Regions from separate parts of the Leisingera sp. UBA4491 genome, predicted to be linked through region 1. Evidence: riboswitches for the same ligand, from Rfam matches in the RefSeq annotation. Region 1 holds a riboswitch; each other region holds the start of a gene.
What was found. A riboswitch is a leader RNA that binds a small molecule or an ion and turns the genes downstream of it on or off. The one in region 1 is predicted to bind cobalamin.
Positions count from the first base shown of each region.

Region 2: it holds a riboswitch for cobalamin, as region 1 does, so the genes downstream of both, B2P87_RS09950 (aromatic ring-hydroxylating oxygenase subunit alpha) here and B2P87_RS08090 (hypothetical protein) in region 1, are expected to answer to the same signal.
Region 3: it holds a riboswitch for cobalamin, as region 1 does, so the genes downstream of both, B2P87_RS18875 (DUF1636 family protein) here and B2P87_RS08090 (hypothetical protein) in region 1, are expected to answer to the same signal.
Region 4: it holds a riboswitch for cobalamin, as region 1 does, so the genes downstream of both, B2P87_RS18945 (CbtB domain-containing protein) here and B2P87_RS08090 (hypothetical protein) in region 1, are expected to answer to the same signal.

Region 1 is NZ_DGNN01000016.1:53,848-56,782, reverse strand. It holds gene B2P87_RS08100 (serine aminopeptidase domain-containing protein) at 1-362, opposite strand, end outside; gene B2P87_RS08095 (TetR/AcrR family transcriptional regulator) at 433-1,041, shown strand; cobalamin riboswitch at 1,060-1,282, shown strand; gene B2P87_RS08090 (hypothetical protein) at 1,390-1,794, shown strand; gene B2P87_RS08085 (protein-tyrosine phosphatase family protein) at 1,925-2,467, opposite strand; gene B2P87_RS08080 (DNA polymerase III subunit gamma/tau) at 2,661-2,935, shown strand, end outside.
Region 2 is NZ_DGNN01000017.1:150,002-152,936, forward strand. It holds gene B2P87_RS09945 (hybrid-cluster NAD(P)-dependent oxidoreductase) at 1-233, opposite strand, end outside; gene B2P87_RS09950 (aromatic ring-hydroxylating oxygenase subunit alpha) at 238-1,473, opposite strand; cobalamin riboswitch at 1,581-1,779, opposite strand; gene B2P87_RS09955 (dihydrofolate reductase family protein) at 2,051-2,587, shown strand; gene B2P87_RS09960 (TetR/AcrR family transcriptional regulator) at 2,603-2,935, shown strand, end outside.
Region 3 is NZ_DGNN01000030.1:12,968-15,902, forward strand. It holds gene glpD (glycerol-3-phosphate dehydrogenase) at 1-125, shown strand, start outside; gene cobO (cob(I)yrinic acid a,c-diamide adenosyltransferase) at 196-831, opposite strand; cobalamin riboswitch at 883-1,099, shown strand; gene B2P87_RS18875 (DUF1636 family protein) at 1,197-1,607, shown strand; gene cobW (cobalamin biosynthesis protein CobW) at 1,610-2,644, shown strand; gene cobN (cobaltochelatase subunit CobN) at 2,809-2,935, shown strand, end outside.
Region 4 is NZ_DGNN01000030.1:26,881-29,815, forward strand. It holds gene cobA (uroporphyrinogen-III C-methyltransferase) at 1-556, shown strand, start outside; gene B2P87_RS18940 (DUF1636 family protein) at 553-888, shown strand; cobalamin riboswitch at 1,024-1,235, shown strand; gene B2P87_RS18945 (CbtB domain-containing protein) at 1,270-1,440, shown strand; gene B2P87_RS18950 (CbtA family protein) at 1,445-2,143, shown strand; gene B2P87_RS18955 (hypothetical protein) at 2,209-2,712, shown strand; gene cobF (precorrin-6A synthase (deacetylating)) at 2,786-2,935, shown strand, end outside.

The sequences.
Region 1 (2,935 bases):
TGGCCGATCACCCACAACGGCACGCCCGCATAGTGCCGCCGCATTTCGGCCCGGGCAGCAGGCTGATCCGCCAGCGCCCAATCGGCCATTGTGATCTTGGACCGGCGCGGATGTCCCCGCGCCGAGTCCCCGGAATCCGTGTAGTCAAAGGTCAGGCAGGCAATCTGCTGCTCCGCTGCCAGCCAGCGCGCAAAATGCCGGTAAAACCGCTGCGGCACCCCGGTTGCGCCGTTCAGCACCACCGCCGCCCGCGCCGTCCCGCCCGGATGGTACAGCCGCCCCGCCAGCACGGCCTCCCCGGACGCAAAGCGCAGCGCTTCCTCCCGGATACCGGCGGTATGTTCTGCGTGTCTGTCCAGCATGGCAGCCTCCTAGACCAATTGGTCCACTTCCTGACTGGACCAATTGGTCTAATGCTGTCAAGCTGCCGCCATGACTGACGTGACGACAGCCAGCCCGCCTGCCAGCAGCCAGGCTCCGGCCCCGACCCGGGACCGGCTGATCCGCGCTGCGGCCGAACTGTTCCGCAACAAGGGCTACAACGGCACCGGGCTGGCGGAGCTTCTGGCCGCAGCCGGGGCGCCCAAGGGCTCGCTCTACCACCATTTCCCCAACGGCAAATCCGACCTTGCGCTGGCGGCGTCCACCTGGGCCTCGGACCAAATGCTGGCACTGATCGACGCCGCCTTCGCCCCGGCGCCCAGCTTTCGGGCCGGGGCCAAGACGGTCTGCTACAAACTGGCAAAACTCTTTGACAAGCAAGGCAAGTGGAGCGGATGCCCGGTCTCTGCAACCCTGTTCGCCGGGCCGGAGAACAACGCCTTCCGCCAGCACGCCGCGGATCTGTTCGAAAGCTGGATCGCCGCCACCGCCCGCCACGCCCAGCGCCTGGGCCTGCCGCAGGAGGAGGCGCGCGCAGCGGCGGAGAATTTCTATATTCTGCTGCAGGGCGGCTGGCAGCTGGCGCGGGTGCGGCGCGACTCGGATGTGATCCGTGCCCTGCACACCCAGATGCAAATGCCGCCGCAGAAAACCGATTGACGACTCACGGAACCAACCGCTACCGCTTGTGGTGATGGTTCCCGTGCCACAGAATCTTGTGTCCGGGATGAAAAGGGAACACGGTGCGGCCCCGCCCCAGGCAAGGCCAATTCCGCGACTGCCCCCGCAACTGTAAGCGGCGAGCGACCCCGATAGAGCCACTGGCCCGTAAAGAGGCCGGGAAGGATCGGGACAGCGACGACCCGCAAGTCAGGAGACCTGCCATCGAATGTGAAACTCGAACCCGGGCGGGGTGTCCGGACAGGGTCTGATGGCACCGCGGGACTCCCGCTTTCTCATCCGGTCTCTTGTCTTCTGCCCCCCGCACCACGCGCGGAGGGCGCAAATATGATGTGGACGGACACAACGCATTTCTATGCGGCAACGGATTGCAAGTATCTGGGGCGCCCCTGCCCCGCCGCAGAGCGGATGATCGGCAAGCTGGCCGAGGCGATGACCAAGGCCAAGCCCCTGACCCAGGAGGATTTCGAGATCACCGGCACCACTGCGCTGGACGGCTGCCCGCGCAATTGCCCGGCGCAGTTCGTGGCCAGCCACGACCGGATCCGCCTGTTCTGCGGCGTTGGCGAGGACGTCCCGCGCGAGGGCCTCGACCGTTTTGCCGATGCCATCCTCAACCGCGACGGCACCGGCTTTGCGGCGTCAAAACTGGACGCCCGCCCCTGCGCGCTGATGGAAGCGCTGCCGAAAACCGCGGAGGCGCGGCAGGCTGAGCAGATGATGGCGTTTTGAGCACAAAATTATCTATGCTCTAAGGGCTGCGCCCAAGCCTGTGAGGGGGCGAATGCGCCCTCCCTTGCGGAAGCCCGGTTGCAGCCCGGCCTATCGGCCGGGCGAAAGTCAATTTGGATGACCCTGCGATCTAACCTGCCACCTGCCCCGCGCAGGCCCAATCCAGCTGCGCCTCGGTCTCCACCGCACAGGGCCTGACCGCCCGCAGCCGCGTTAGCGCCAGCGCTGGATCCTCGCCGCATTCGATCATCAGCCGCAGCACCGCCATGCCGGACCGCCCGCAGCCGCCCCGGCAATGCACCAGCACCCGGCCGCCGCCCGCCAGCGCCTGCCGCGCCGACTGGCTGGCCGCAGGCCATTTCGCCGCCACCGCCGGCGGCGGCACCTGGAAATCCGGCACCGGCAGATGCACCCAGCGGCAGGCCATGCTCTGGATATCCACCCCCAGCCGTGGCGCACCGGCGGCCACGTGCTCGGCCTCGGTGGTCATTGAAAACACCAGCCCCGGCTTCCATTGATAGATCTGGATCAGGTCGCCCCGGTAATCGCCCTCCGCGCCGGGAAGCCGGCACAGCGCCAGAATACCGCCGCCCGCAGACAGCGCGTGGATGGTCAGCCCGACCGGCGCCGCCGTGTCCGGCGCTGCTGGTTCAGAGGTTTCTTCAGATCGCATACCGCCTCCTTAGCCGCTGCGCTCCTGCTGTCCCCCGCGTTGCCCCGCCCCAGCAGCCTAGCCGTTAACCGCGCAATGCCAAAGCCCTTTTGCGGCCCTGGATTGCGCCCTTCTGCGGTGGACGAACGGGCTGCGGTTCAATACCCTGCGCGCAACGCGGGGCGCCCGCAATCCGAATCCGGCACGAGAGATCATGAACGACATCCCCAGCGGCACCACCGGCGGCACCGGCCAATCCCAGTATCAGGTTCTGGCCCGCAAGTACCGGCCCGAGACCTTTGCCGATCTGGTGGGCCAGGACGCCATGGTGCGGACGCTGAAAAACGCCTTCGCCGCCGACCGCATCGCCCAGGCCTTCATCATGACCGGCATCCGCGGCACCGGCAAAACCACCACCGCGCGGATCATCGCCAAGGGCATGAACTGCGTCGGCGAGGACGGCCAGGGCGGCCCCACCACCGATCCTTG
Region 2 (2,935 bases), on a different contig from region 1:
CTCGAGGGCGAGGAGCTGATGGTGTAGGTGCGCCAGACGGTGCCGCCCGGCACCGGAAGCTCCAGCGTCAGGAACTGGCCCGGCTGATACTTGAACCACGCGCCGGACGGCGCGCGGAAGCTGAAGGTGGCGGTGTTCGGCGCTTCCGGCACGACAGAGACGCATTCCAGCATCTCGTCGTCCTTCCACGCCAGGGTTTCGTCCAGCGTCTCGAAATTGGCCTGCAGTCCCATGCCGTTACTCCGCCGCGATCAAGTTGCGGCCGGTCAGCGCACGGGTCAGGTGCTCGGCATACCAGTTGGAGAACTGGATCACACCGCTTTCCTGCACCTCCGAATAGGGGCCGGGCTCATAAGCGGGCGAGTTGATGCCGCGCTGGTTGTCCTCCACCACGATGCGGTCCTCGTCGTTGGTGGCAACCCACACTTCGGTCAGCCGCTTCAGGTCATAGTCCTGGCCTTCGACGGCATCCTTGTGCACCAGCCATTTGGTGGTGACTTCGGTCTCGGTCGGGCTGATCGGGGTGACGCGGAACACGATGGAATGATCCGGCAGGAAGTGGTTCCAGGTGGTAGGATAGTGGAATTCCAGGAGCGTCCCCGCATCGGCAAACGGCACCCGGCCCAGCTTCTTGGCCACAGCCGCCTTGCCGTCCATGGTATAGCTCTCGGCGCCCTCGTTCAGCGGCATCCGCGCTACCCGGTATTGGCCGCGCGCGTCGATCTGGAACTGGGCCGGAATACCCGCCGCCTCGATCCGGTCGAAATGCTTCTGAAGGTGCGGCGGGGTCTCGCCGCCCTCAACACCGGTCACCGAGGGATCTTCGGGGAAGGTCCGGCACAGCGACGGGTGGTTGCCGCCGCAGTGATAGCACTCGCGGTTGTTCTCCCAGACCAGCTTCCAGTTGCCGTTCTCGATGATCGAGCTTTCATAGGCAACCTTGGCGTTGGCCAGGTCATGCGGCTCCAGATAGGGACGCGCTACAGCGGCGAAAGCATCGAAGTCCGGCGCCTCATCCGCCAGGCAGATGTAGATCAGGCCCGCCAGGTCGCGGCAATGCACCGGCTTCAGCCCGTGCTTGGACGCGTCGAAATCCGGCCCCATGTCGCGCGCCCACAAGAGCGAACCGTCCAGTTCATAGGTCCACTGGTGGTAGGGGCAGACCAGCTTGGGCGAATTGCCCTTCTTGGCCTTGCACACAACCGAGCCGCGGTGGCGGCAGGCGTTGTGGAAGGCCCGCACCTCGCCATCGGTGCCGCGCACGATGATGACATTGTAGGCGCCGACTTGATGGGTCACGAAATTGCCGGCCTTGGGGATCTCGCAGGCGGGAATGGCAAACAGCCACTCGCGGTAGAAGATCTGGCGCATGTCCAGATCCAGCACGCCCGGATCGGTATAGAATGCCTGCTCCAGGGAATAGTTTTTCTGACGGGCCACCAGTCTGGCCAGGATCTCGCTGTCGTGAAGCATCTGCTTCTCTCCTTTGCCGCATCCCCGCGGCAGGTTGGCTTGGCTGCAGGCATGAGGAGAGAGATCACAGGCCACGCGCCCGCAACCGCCCCGCCGCCGCCCGCGGTTGACGTTTTCGTGGCAAGGCTGGTTTCCGGACTGTCCCGGGGCCATTCGGCGGCGGGGCCTGGCACCTTCCCGAAGCGCATGCTTCAGTGGTCTTTGCCATGCCTTGCCCGGGGTCACCGTTGCGGGGGCAGTGCCGGAGTTTCACCAGCTTCCCAATTCTCCGCCCCAGGGGGCGGCACCTTGCTGAGGCGCAAATTGCCCTAAACGCGGCCGTTGCGCGGAGACAAATCCGACCCGCCGAAACCGGAAAAAGACATGCATGTTTGCCGTGCCCGGCGGGACAGGAATGTATAGAAACTCAAACCGGCACTCGCCAGCCCGTTTGCGGCAAGCGCTTATCTTTCATGCGGTTAGGCGCTGCCTGCCGCACCGAGCCGATTCGCAGCCAGCATTCCCGGTACCGGCCTCTTGGAAAGCGGGATGCATTAAACTATATATCGTATAGTTTAATGAAACACAGGAGCAGCCGATGACCACCGGCCACGTCTTTATCGCCACCAGCCTCGACGGTTTCGTGGCCCGCAAGGACCATTCTCTGGACTGGCTGTCCAAGCAGCCCGCCGCCGAAGACTGCGATGGCGGATTTGCCGCGTTCATGGACGGCGTCGACGGGCTGGTCATGGGAACAGGATCCTTCCGCACCCTCCTCGGCTTCGGCCAATGGCCCTACAGCAAACCGGTTGTGGTCCTCAGCAGCAGCCTGACCGGGCAGGACATTCCCGAGGAGCTGAAGGACAAGGTGCGTCTCAGCACCGCCGCGCCCGCAGACCTCATGCAGGACCTGCAAGAAGAAGGCTGGACCCGCGCCTATATCGACGGCGGCCGGCTGGTGCAGTCCTTCCTGCGCCAGGGGCTGATCGCCGATCTGACCATCACAACGATCCCGATCCTGATCGGCAGCGGCATCCCCCTGTTTGGCAGCTTGGACCGCGACATCGACCTCAAGGTGGCAAGCTCCCGGATCCTGCCCGCCGGCATGGTGCAGACCACGTTCCGGGTGATCTGACCGATGCCCCCGCGGATGGGACGCCCGCCCAAGGGCAGCCGGACCCTCAGCAAGGACGATGTGCTGAGGCAGGCCCTGCAGCTGCTCGACACGGGCGGCAGCAAGGCCCTGACCTTCAAGGCGCTGGCCGAGGCGCTTGGCGTCACCCCGATGGCCGTTGCCCATCACGCCGGCACAAGGGACGAGATGATCGCCAGCCTCGTCGCAACTGCGTTTGAAGGGTCAGACACCCCGTCAATGGCAGCAACGCCCAAGCTGCGGTTGCGGGACCTGATGACCCGCTATTGCGCCCAGGTGACCCGGCACCCGGAACTCGCGAAATGCATCCTGGAAAACCCGTCCCTGATC
Region 3 (2,935 bases), on a different contig from region 1:
AATGGGTGCGCGCAGGCGACGATTACTTGTGGCGGCGCACCAAGCTGGGCCTGCGGCTGGATGAGGCCCAGCGCGCGGCGGTGGATGCCTACATTCAAGGGAAAGCCGCACAGTTGGCGGCATGATACAAACGGCCGCGCCCAAGCCTGAACGGGGCCGGCGCGGCCCGGCCTGCCGGCCGGGCGATGGCTCTGCTTAGAACTCGACGCCCTTCTGCGCTTTTACCCCGGCGCGGAAGGGATGTTTGATCTGGCCCATCTCGGTCACCAGATCGGCAATCTCGATCAGCTCTTCCTTGGCGTTGCGCCCCGTCAGCACCACATGGGTCATCGGCGGCTTGTGCTCCACCAGGAACTCCAGCACCTCTTCCAGGTCCAGATACTCATAGCGCAGCGCGATGTTGATCTCGTCCAGCAGCACCATGGTGTTCTTCTCGTCCAGGATCATCTCCTTGGCCTTTTCCCAGCCCTTCTGCGCCGCGGCAATGTCGCGCGCCTTGTCCTGGGTCTCCCAGGTGAACCCCTCGCCCATGGCATAGAACTGGCACAGATCGCTGAAGTTCTCCTCGATCAGCGTCCGCTCCCCGGTCTGCCAGGCGCCCTTGATGAACTGCACCACGGCGCAAGGCATCTTGTGGGCGATGCAGCGCATGATCATGCCAAACCCGGAGGAAGACTTGCCCTTGCCCGGCCCGGTGTGGACGATGATCAGGCCCTTCTCGCCCTCCTTGGTCTTCATCATCCGGTCGCGCGCGGCTTTTTTCTTGGCCATCTTAGAGGCGTGACGGGCGGCTTCTTCCTCTGAGATGCCGGTTTCAGACTTTTCGCTCATGGGGGCTCTCCAGCTGTTTGACCCCATGTCTTGACAAAGAAGGGCGCGATAGCGCAAGGGGGTTTCGCTGGTTCCTGCGAAAGCAGGCGAAGAGGGAATGTGAAGGCCGCCAAATTTCTTTGGAGACCCGAAGCACAGCCGCCCCCGCGACCGTGACCGGATGAGGCCGCCATGCCACTGGGAGAGATCCCGGGAAGGCAGGATGGCCGGCAAGGCCCGCGCCTTGGCATCCGCAAGCCGGGAGACCTGCCAGCAACAGAGAGAACAACGGGCGGGCGGGGTGTTCCGCGACCGGTTGAGGGGCTGGCACGCTGCCGCCCCCCTTTCGGCCATCCCGCACGCCTGCCGCGACAGGAGACGCGCCGATGGCTGACGATATGGCAGGCAAGACTGCCAGCACCCCGGGACCGGTCACGCTGACCGTTTGCCTCACCTGCCGCCGCGAGGGCGCCGACCCGGAGGGGGCCCGCCCCGGCGCCATCCTGCACGCCGCACTGGCAGAGGCCGGGATGCCCGAAGGCGTCGCCTTGCGCGGTGTCGAATGCCTGTCCTCCTGCAAGCGCGGCTGCGCCGTGGCACTCGTCGGCGGCGCCGAGCGCTGGACCTATGTCTACGGCGACCTCGACCCGGACCAGCATGTCCCCGAAATCCTGGAAGGCGCCGCCGCCTATGCCGCTACCGCCGACGGCGTGGTGCCGTGGCGCGAACGCCCGCAGACCTTCCGCAAGCAATCCGTTGCCCGCATCCCGCCGGCCAAGTTCTTCTCCGAGGAGTAAACATGAGCGACCTCAACAAGATCCCCGTCACTGTCATCACCGGCTTCCTCGGTGCGGGCAAGACCACGCTGATCCGCCACCTGATGCAGAACCCGCAGGGCAAGCGTCTGGCCGTGGTGGTCAATGAGTTCGGCACCGCCGGCGTGGACGGCGACATCCTGAAGTCCTGCGCGGATGAGAACTGCCCGGCAGAAAACATCATGGAGCTGGCCAACGGCTGCATCTGCTGCACCGTGGCCGATGACTTCATCCCCACCATCGAACAGCTGATGAACCTGCCGGAGAAGCCGGATCACATCGTGATCGAAACCTCCGGCCTGGCGCTGCCCAAGCCGCTCTTGAAGGCCTTTGACTGGCCCGCCATCCGCTCCCGCATCACTGTGGACGGCGTGATTGCGCTGGCCGATGCCGAGGCGGTCGCCAAGGGCCAGTTCGCCCCCGATCTGGACGCGGTGCAGGCCCAGCGCGAGGCGGATGACAGCATCGACCACGAAACCCCGCTGTCGGAAGTGTTCGAGGATCAGATCTCCTGCGCCGACATCGTGCTGCTGTCCAAGGCCGACCTGGCCGGCGACGCAGGCGTCGAGAAGGCCCGCGCGGTGATCGAGGCCGAGGCGCCGCGCAAGCTGCCGATCCTGCCGATGAGCGAAGGTGTCATCGACCCGCGCATCATCCTGGGCCTGAACGCCGCTGCCGAAGACGATCTGGAGGCCCGCCCCAGCCACCACGACGGCCACCACGACCACGAGCATGACGATTTTGAAAGCATCGTTGTCGAAATGGGTGAAGTCTCCGATCCCGAAGCACTGCAGAATGCCATCGTGAAACTCGCCCGCGAACGCAACATCCTGCGCGTCAAAGGCTATGTCGCGGTGGAGGGAAAACCGATGCGGATGCTGGTTCAGGCCGTGGGCGAGCGCCTGCGCGCCCAGTATGATCAGCCCTGGGGCGCGCAGCCGCGCAAGACCGCCCTAGTGGTCATCGCAGAGCATGACGACATCGACGAACAGGCCATCCGCGCCGAGCTGGGGGCCTGAAGCAAGTGAAATTGAAGCGTCAGAAATTGAACGGTCCCGCCCGGCGGCACGCCGGGCAGCGCCCGTCCCGCCCCCCACGGGGCGGGCGCTTCGCTTCCTGCCCCGCCGGGCCGGGCGCTGCCCTCCCCGCTACCAAACGACCTTACAGGCAGGGAGCCTGACCCATGCACGTCGTCTTCCGCGAAAGCCACGGCCTTGACGAGACCGACACGCCGCAGGACCTCGGGCAGACGCCCGGCGATCTGGTGGTGCTGTCGTTTTCCGACAGCGATCTCGGCGCCTTCGCGGCAG
Region 4 (2,935 bases), on a different contig from region 1:
CCGCCCCTCGCCCAAGCAGGACCATGTGAGCCAGCTTTTGGTCGATTACGCCCAGAGCGGCCTTAACGTGGTGCGGCTGAAATCCGGCGATTCCGGTGTCTTCGGACGGCTGGAGGAAGAGATCACCGCCCTGCGTGCGGCCGGCATCGGGTTCGAGATCGTGCCGGGCGTTACCGCGGCCTCGGCGGCGGCGGCGGCGGCGAACATTCCGCTGACCCGGCGGCTGACCGCGCGGCGGCTTCAGTTCATCACCGGCCATGACGTGACCGGCGGGCTGCCCGATGACCTCAACATGGCGGCGCTGGCCGACCCGCACGCCACCACCGTGGTTTACATGGGCAAAAGCACCTTTGCCGCGCTGGCGGAGAAGCTGATGGAGGCGGGACTGCCCGCGGACACCCACGCGCTGGTGGCGCTGGGGGTCTCCACGCCGGAGCAGAAACTGTTTTGCCACAATGTAGGCGAACTGCCCGCGGTGCTGCGCGCGATGGAGACCAAGGCGCCGGTGCTGATCCTCTACGGGCCGCTGGCCGACCAGGAACTGCCCGGCGCATGAGCCTGCCCACCCTCACCCTGTGCCGCACTTGCCGCGACGCGGACCCTGCCCTGTTCGGGCAGCTCGCCGCGGCGCTGGAAGCGGCCGGGGTGAAGGTGCGGCTGCAGCAGGCGGACTGCATGTCCGGCTGCCAAAGGCCGCAGACTCTGGCGGTGCGGCAATGCGGCAAGACCGCCTATCTGTTCGGGGAAATCACCGCCGGGGATCTGCCGGACATCCTCACCTTCCTGCGGATGTACGGCGACAGTCTGGATGGCAATTTTGCCGATGCCCGGCCGCTGGGCCAGCTGCGCTTCAAGGCGATTGCCCGCATCCCGGCTGATCTCGGCTGATCCGCCCGCGGCGGGCAGCGGCACATTCTTTTCCCGCGCCCTGGTGCGCCTTCCCTCAACCAGGAATCCTGTGCCCCGTGACGCGGAAGCACTCCGGATTGGCGGTTTCGTCCTTGACCAGACTCAGCCGCGCGGGGCATTACCAACGGATACGGTGTCTGATGGTGCCTAAGCACTGGGACTGAAACGGGAATGAGGACGGTGGACCAAATCGCGGCACCGAAGCCTCAACCGCCCCCGCGACTGTGAGCGGCGAGCGGCCTGCCATTACCACTGGCGCAAGCCGGGAAGGAGGCAGGCAGCAGCGACCCGCGAGTCAGGAGACCGGCCGTATGGGAACGCAACTTATACCGTCGGGTGTGACGGTGAGGAGGACAAGAAATGACGACCAAGACGCTTAAGGCTTCTGCCGCTGGCACCAGTGTAATTCCGGCTCTGTTTGCCGTGGTTCTGGGGCTGGGGATCATCACGCTGACCGGCCATGTTCAGGCATCCGCCCTGCATGACGCCGCGCATGACGTGCGCCACGCAACCGGCTTCCCCTGCCACTAAGGCCATGTTCAGTCGCATTCTGACCAGCGGCCTGTTCGCTGGTGCTGCAGCAGGGCTGATTACCGCCCTGCTGCAGCTGTATTTCGTGCAGCCCGTGCTGCTCCACGCCGAACTCTATGAGGGCGGCGAGCTGGTGCATTTCGGCGCTGACCCCGTAACCGCGCATCCCGACCTGCCCGGCCTGTTCGCCGAGCCTGTGCGCGATGGCCTCAGCATCGTCTTCACCATGCTGACCTACACCGGTTATGCGCTGGTGATGGCGGCGCTGATGTCCGTGGCCGAGCGCCAGGGCCATGAGATCAGCGCGCGCACCGGCCTCTTGTGGGGTCTCGCGGGCTTCATCACCTTCCACTTTGCGCCCGGCCTGTCGCTGGCGCCGGAAGTGCCGGGTGTCGCTGCCGCTGACGTCGGTGCGCGCCAGATCTGGTGGACGATCACCGTCGCCGCCGCCGGCGTGGCCATGTGGCTGATCGCCTTCGGCGGAAACCTGGTGAGCTACCTGATCGCGGCCCTCTTGCTGATGGCCCCGCATATCATCGGCGCGCCCGAGCCCGAGAGCTTCTCCGGCCCGGTTCCGACCGAGATCGGCGCACTGTTTGCCGCCCGCGCCTTTGGCGTCGGCATGGCCGCCTGGGTGCTGCTGGGAAGCTTTGCCGGATACTTCTGGCAGGCAGAAGGCAAACGCGCAGAAGCTGCCGCCTGATCCTAGCCTGACATGATCCCCGCCGGTCCCAACCGGCGGGGACTTTCATTTCCAAGGATTCCGATATGTCCCGCTCTCTCGCTCTTTTCGCCATCGGCCTGGTGTTCGGCGGCGGCGCCGGTTTTGTGATCGCCGCCGGCAATGGCGTGACCTTTGACGGCCATGACCACGGCGACCCGGCGCACCACGGCGGCACTTCTGCCGGAATGGCGGCGCATGACCATTCCCAATCGGTCAGCCTGCCCGCAGGCCCGGATGCCCCCAGCGTTGCCATCCAGCTGCACAAGGACCCGATGACCGGCTGGAACCTGCAGGTGATCCCGCAGAACTTCCGCTTTGCGCCCGAGAACGCCTCCGCCGCGGACGCGGACGGCGAAGGCCATGCGCATGTCTATGTGAACGGCGAAAAACTCGCCCGGCTTTATGCCGGCTGGATGCATCTGCCCGCCCTGCCCGGCGGAGCCGAGGTCACGGTCTCGCTCAACACCAACAGCCACAGCCAGCTGGTGGTCGACGGCCAGCCGGTGGCGGCCACGCTGACCGTGCCGGCAGGCGGCGAAGGCTCCTGACCGCCATTCCAGGCTTGCAACACCAACGGCGCGGCTCCATAGGGGGCCGTGTTTTCACGTGAAAGGCCCCGTCATGATTGAGCTTTCCCTGATTGGCATCGGCACCGGCAACCCGCAGCACATCACGCTGCAGGCGATTGAGGCGCTGAACGCGCAGGATCTGATCCTGATCCCCAACAAGGGCGCGGGCAAGGACGACCTGGCCGGGCTCAGGCGCGAGATC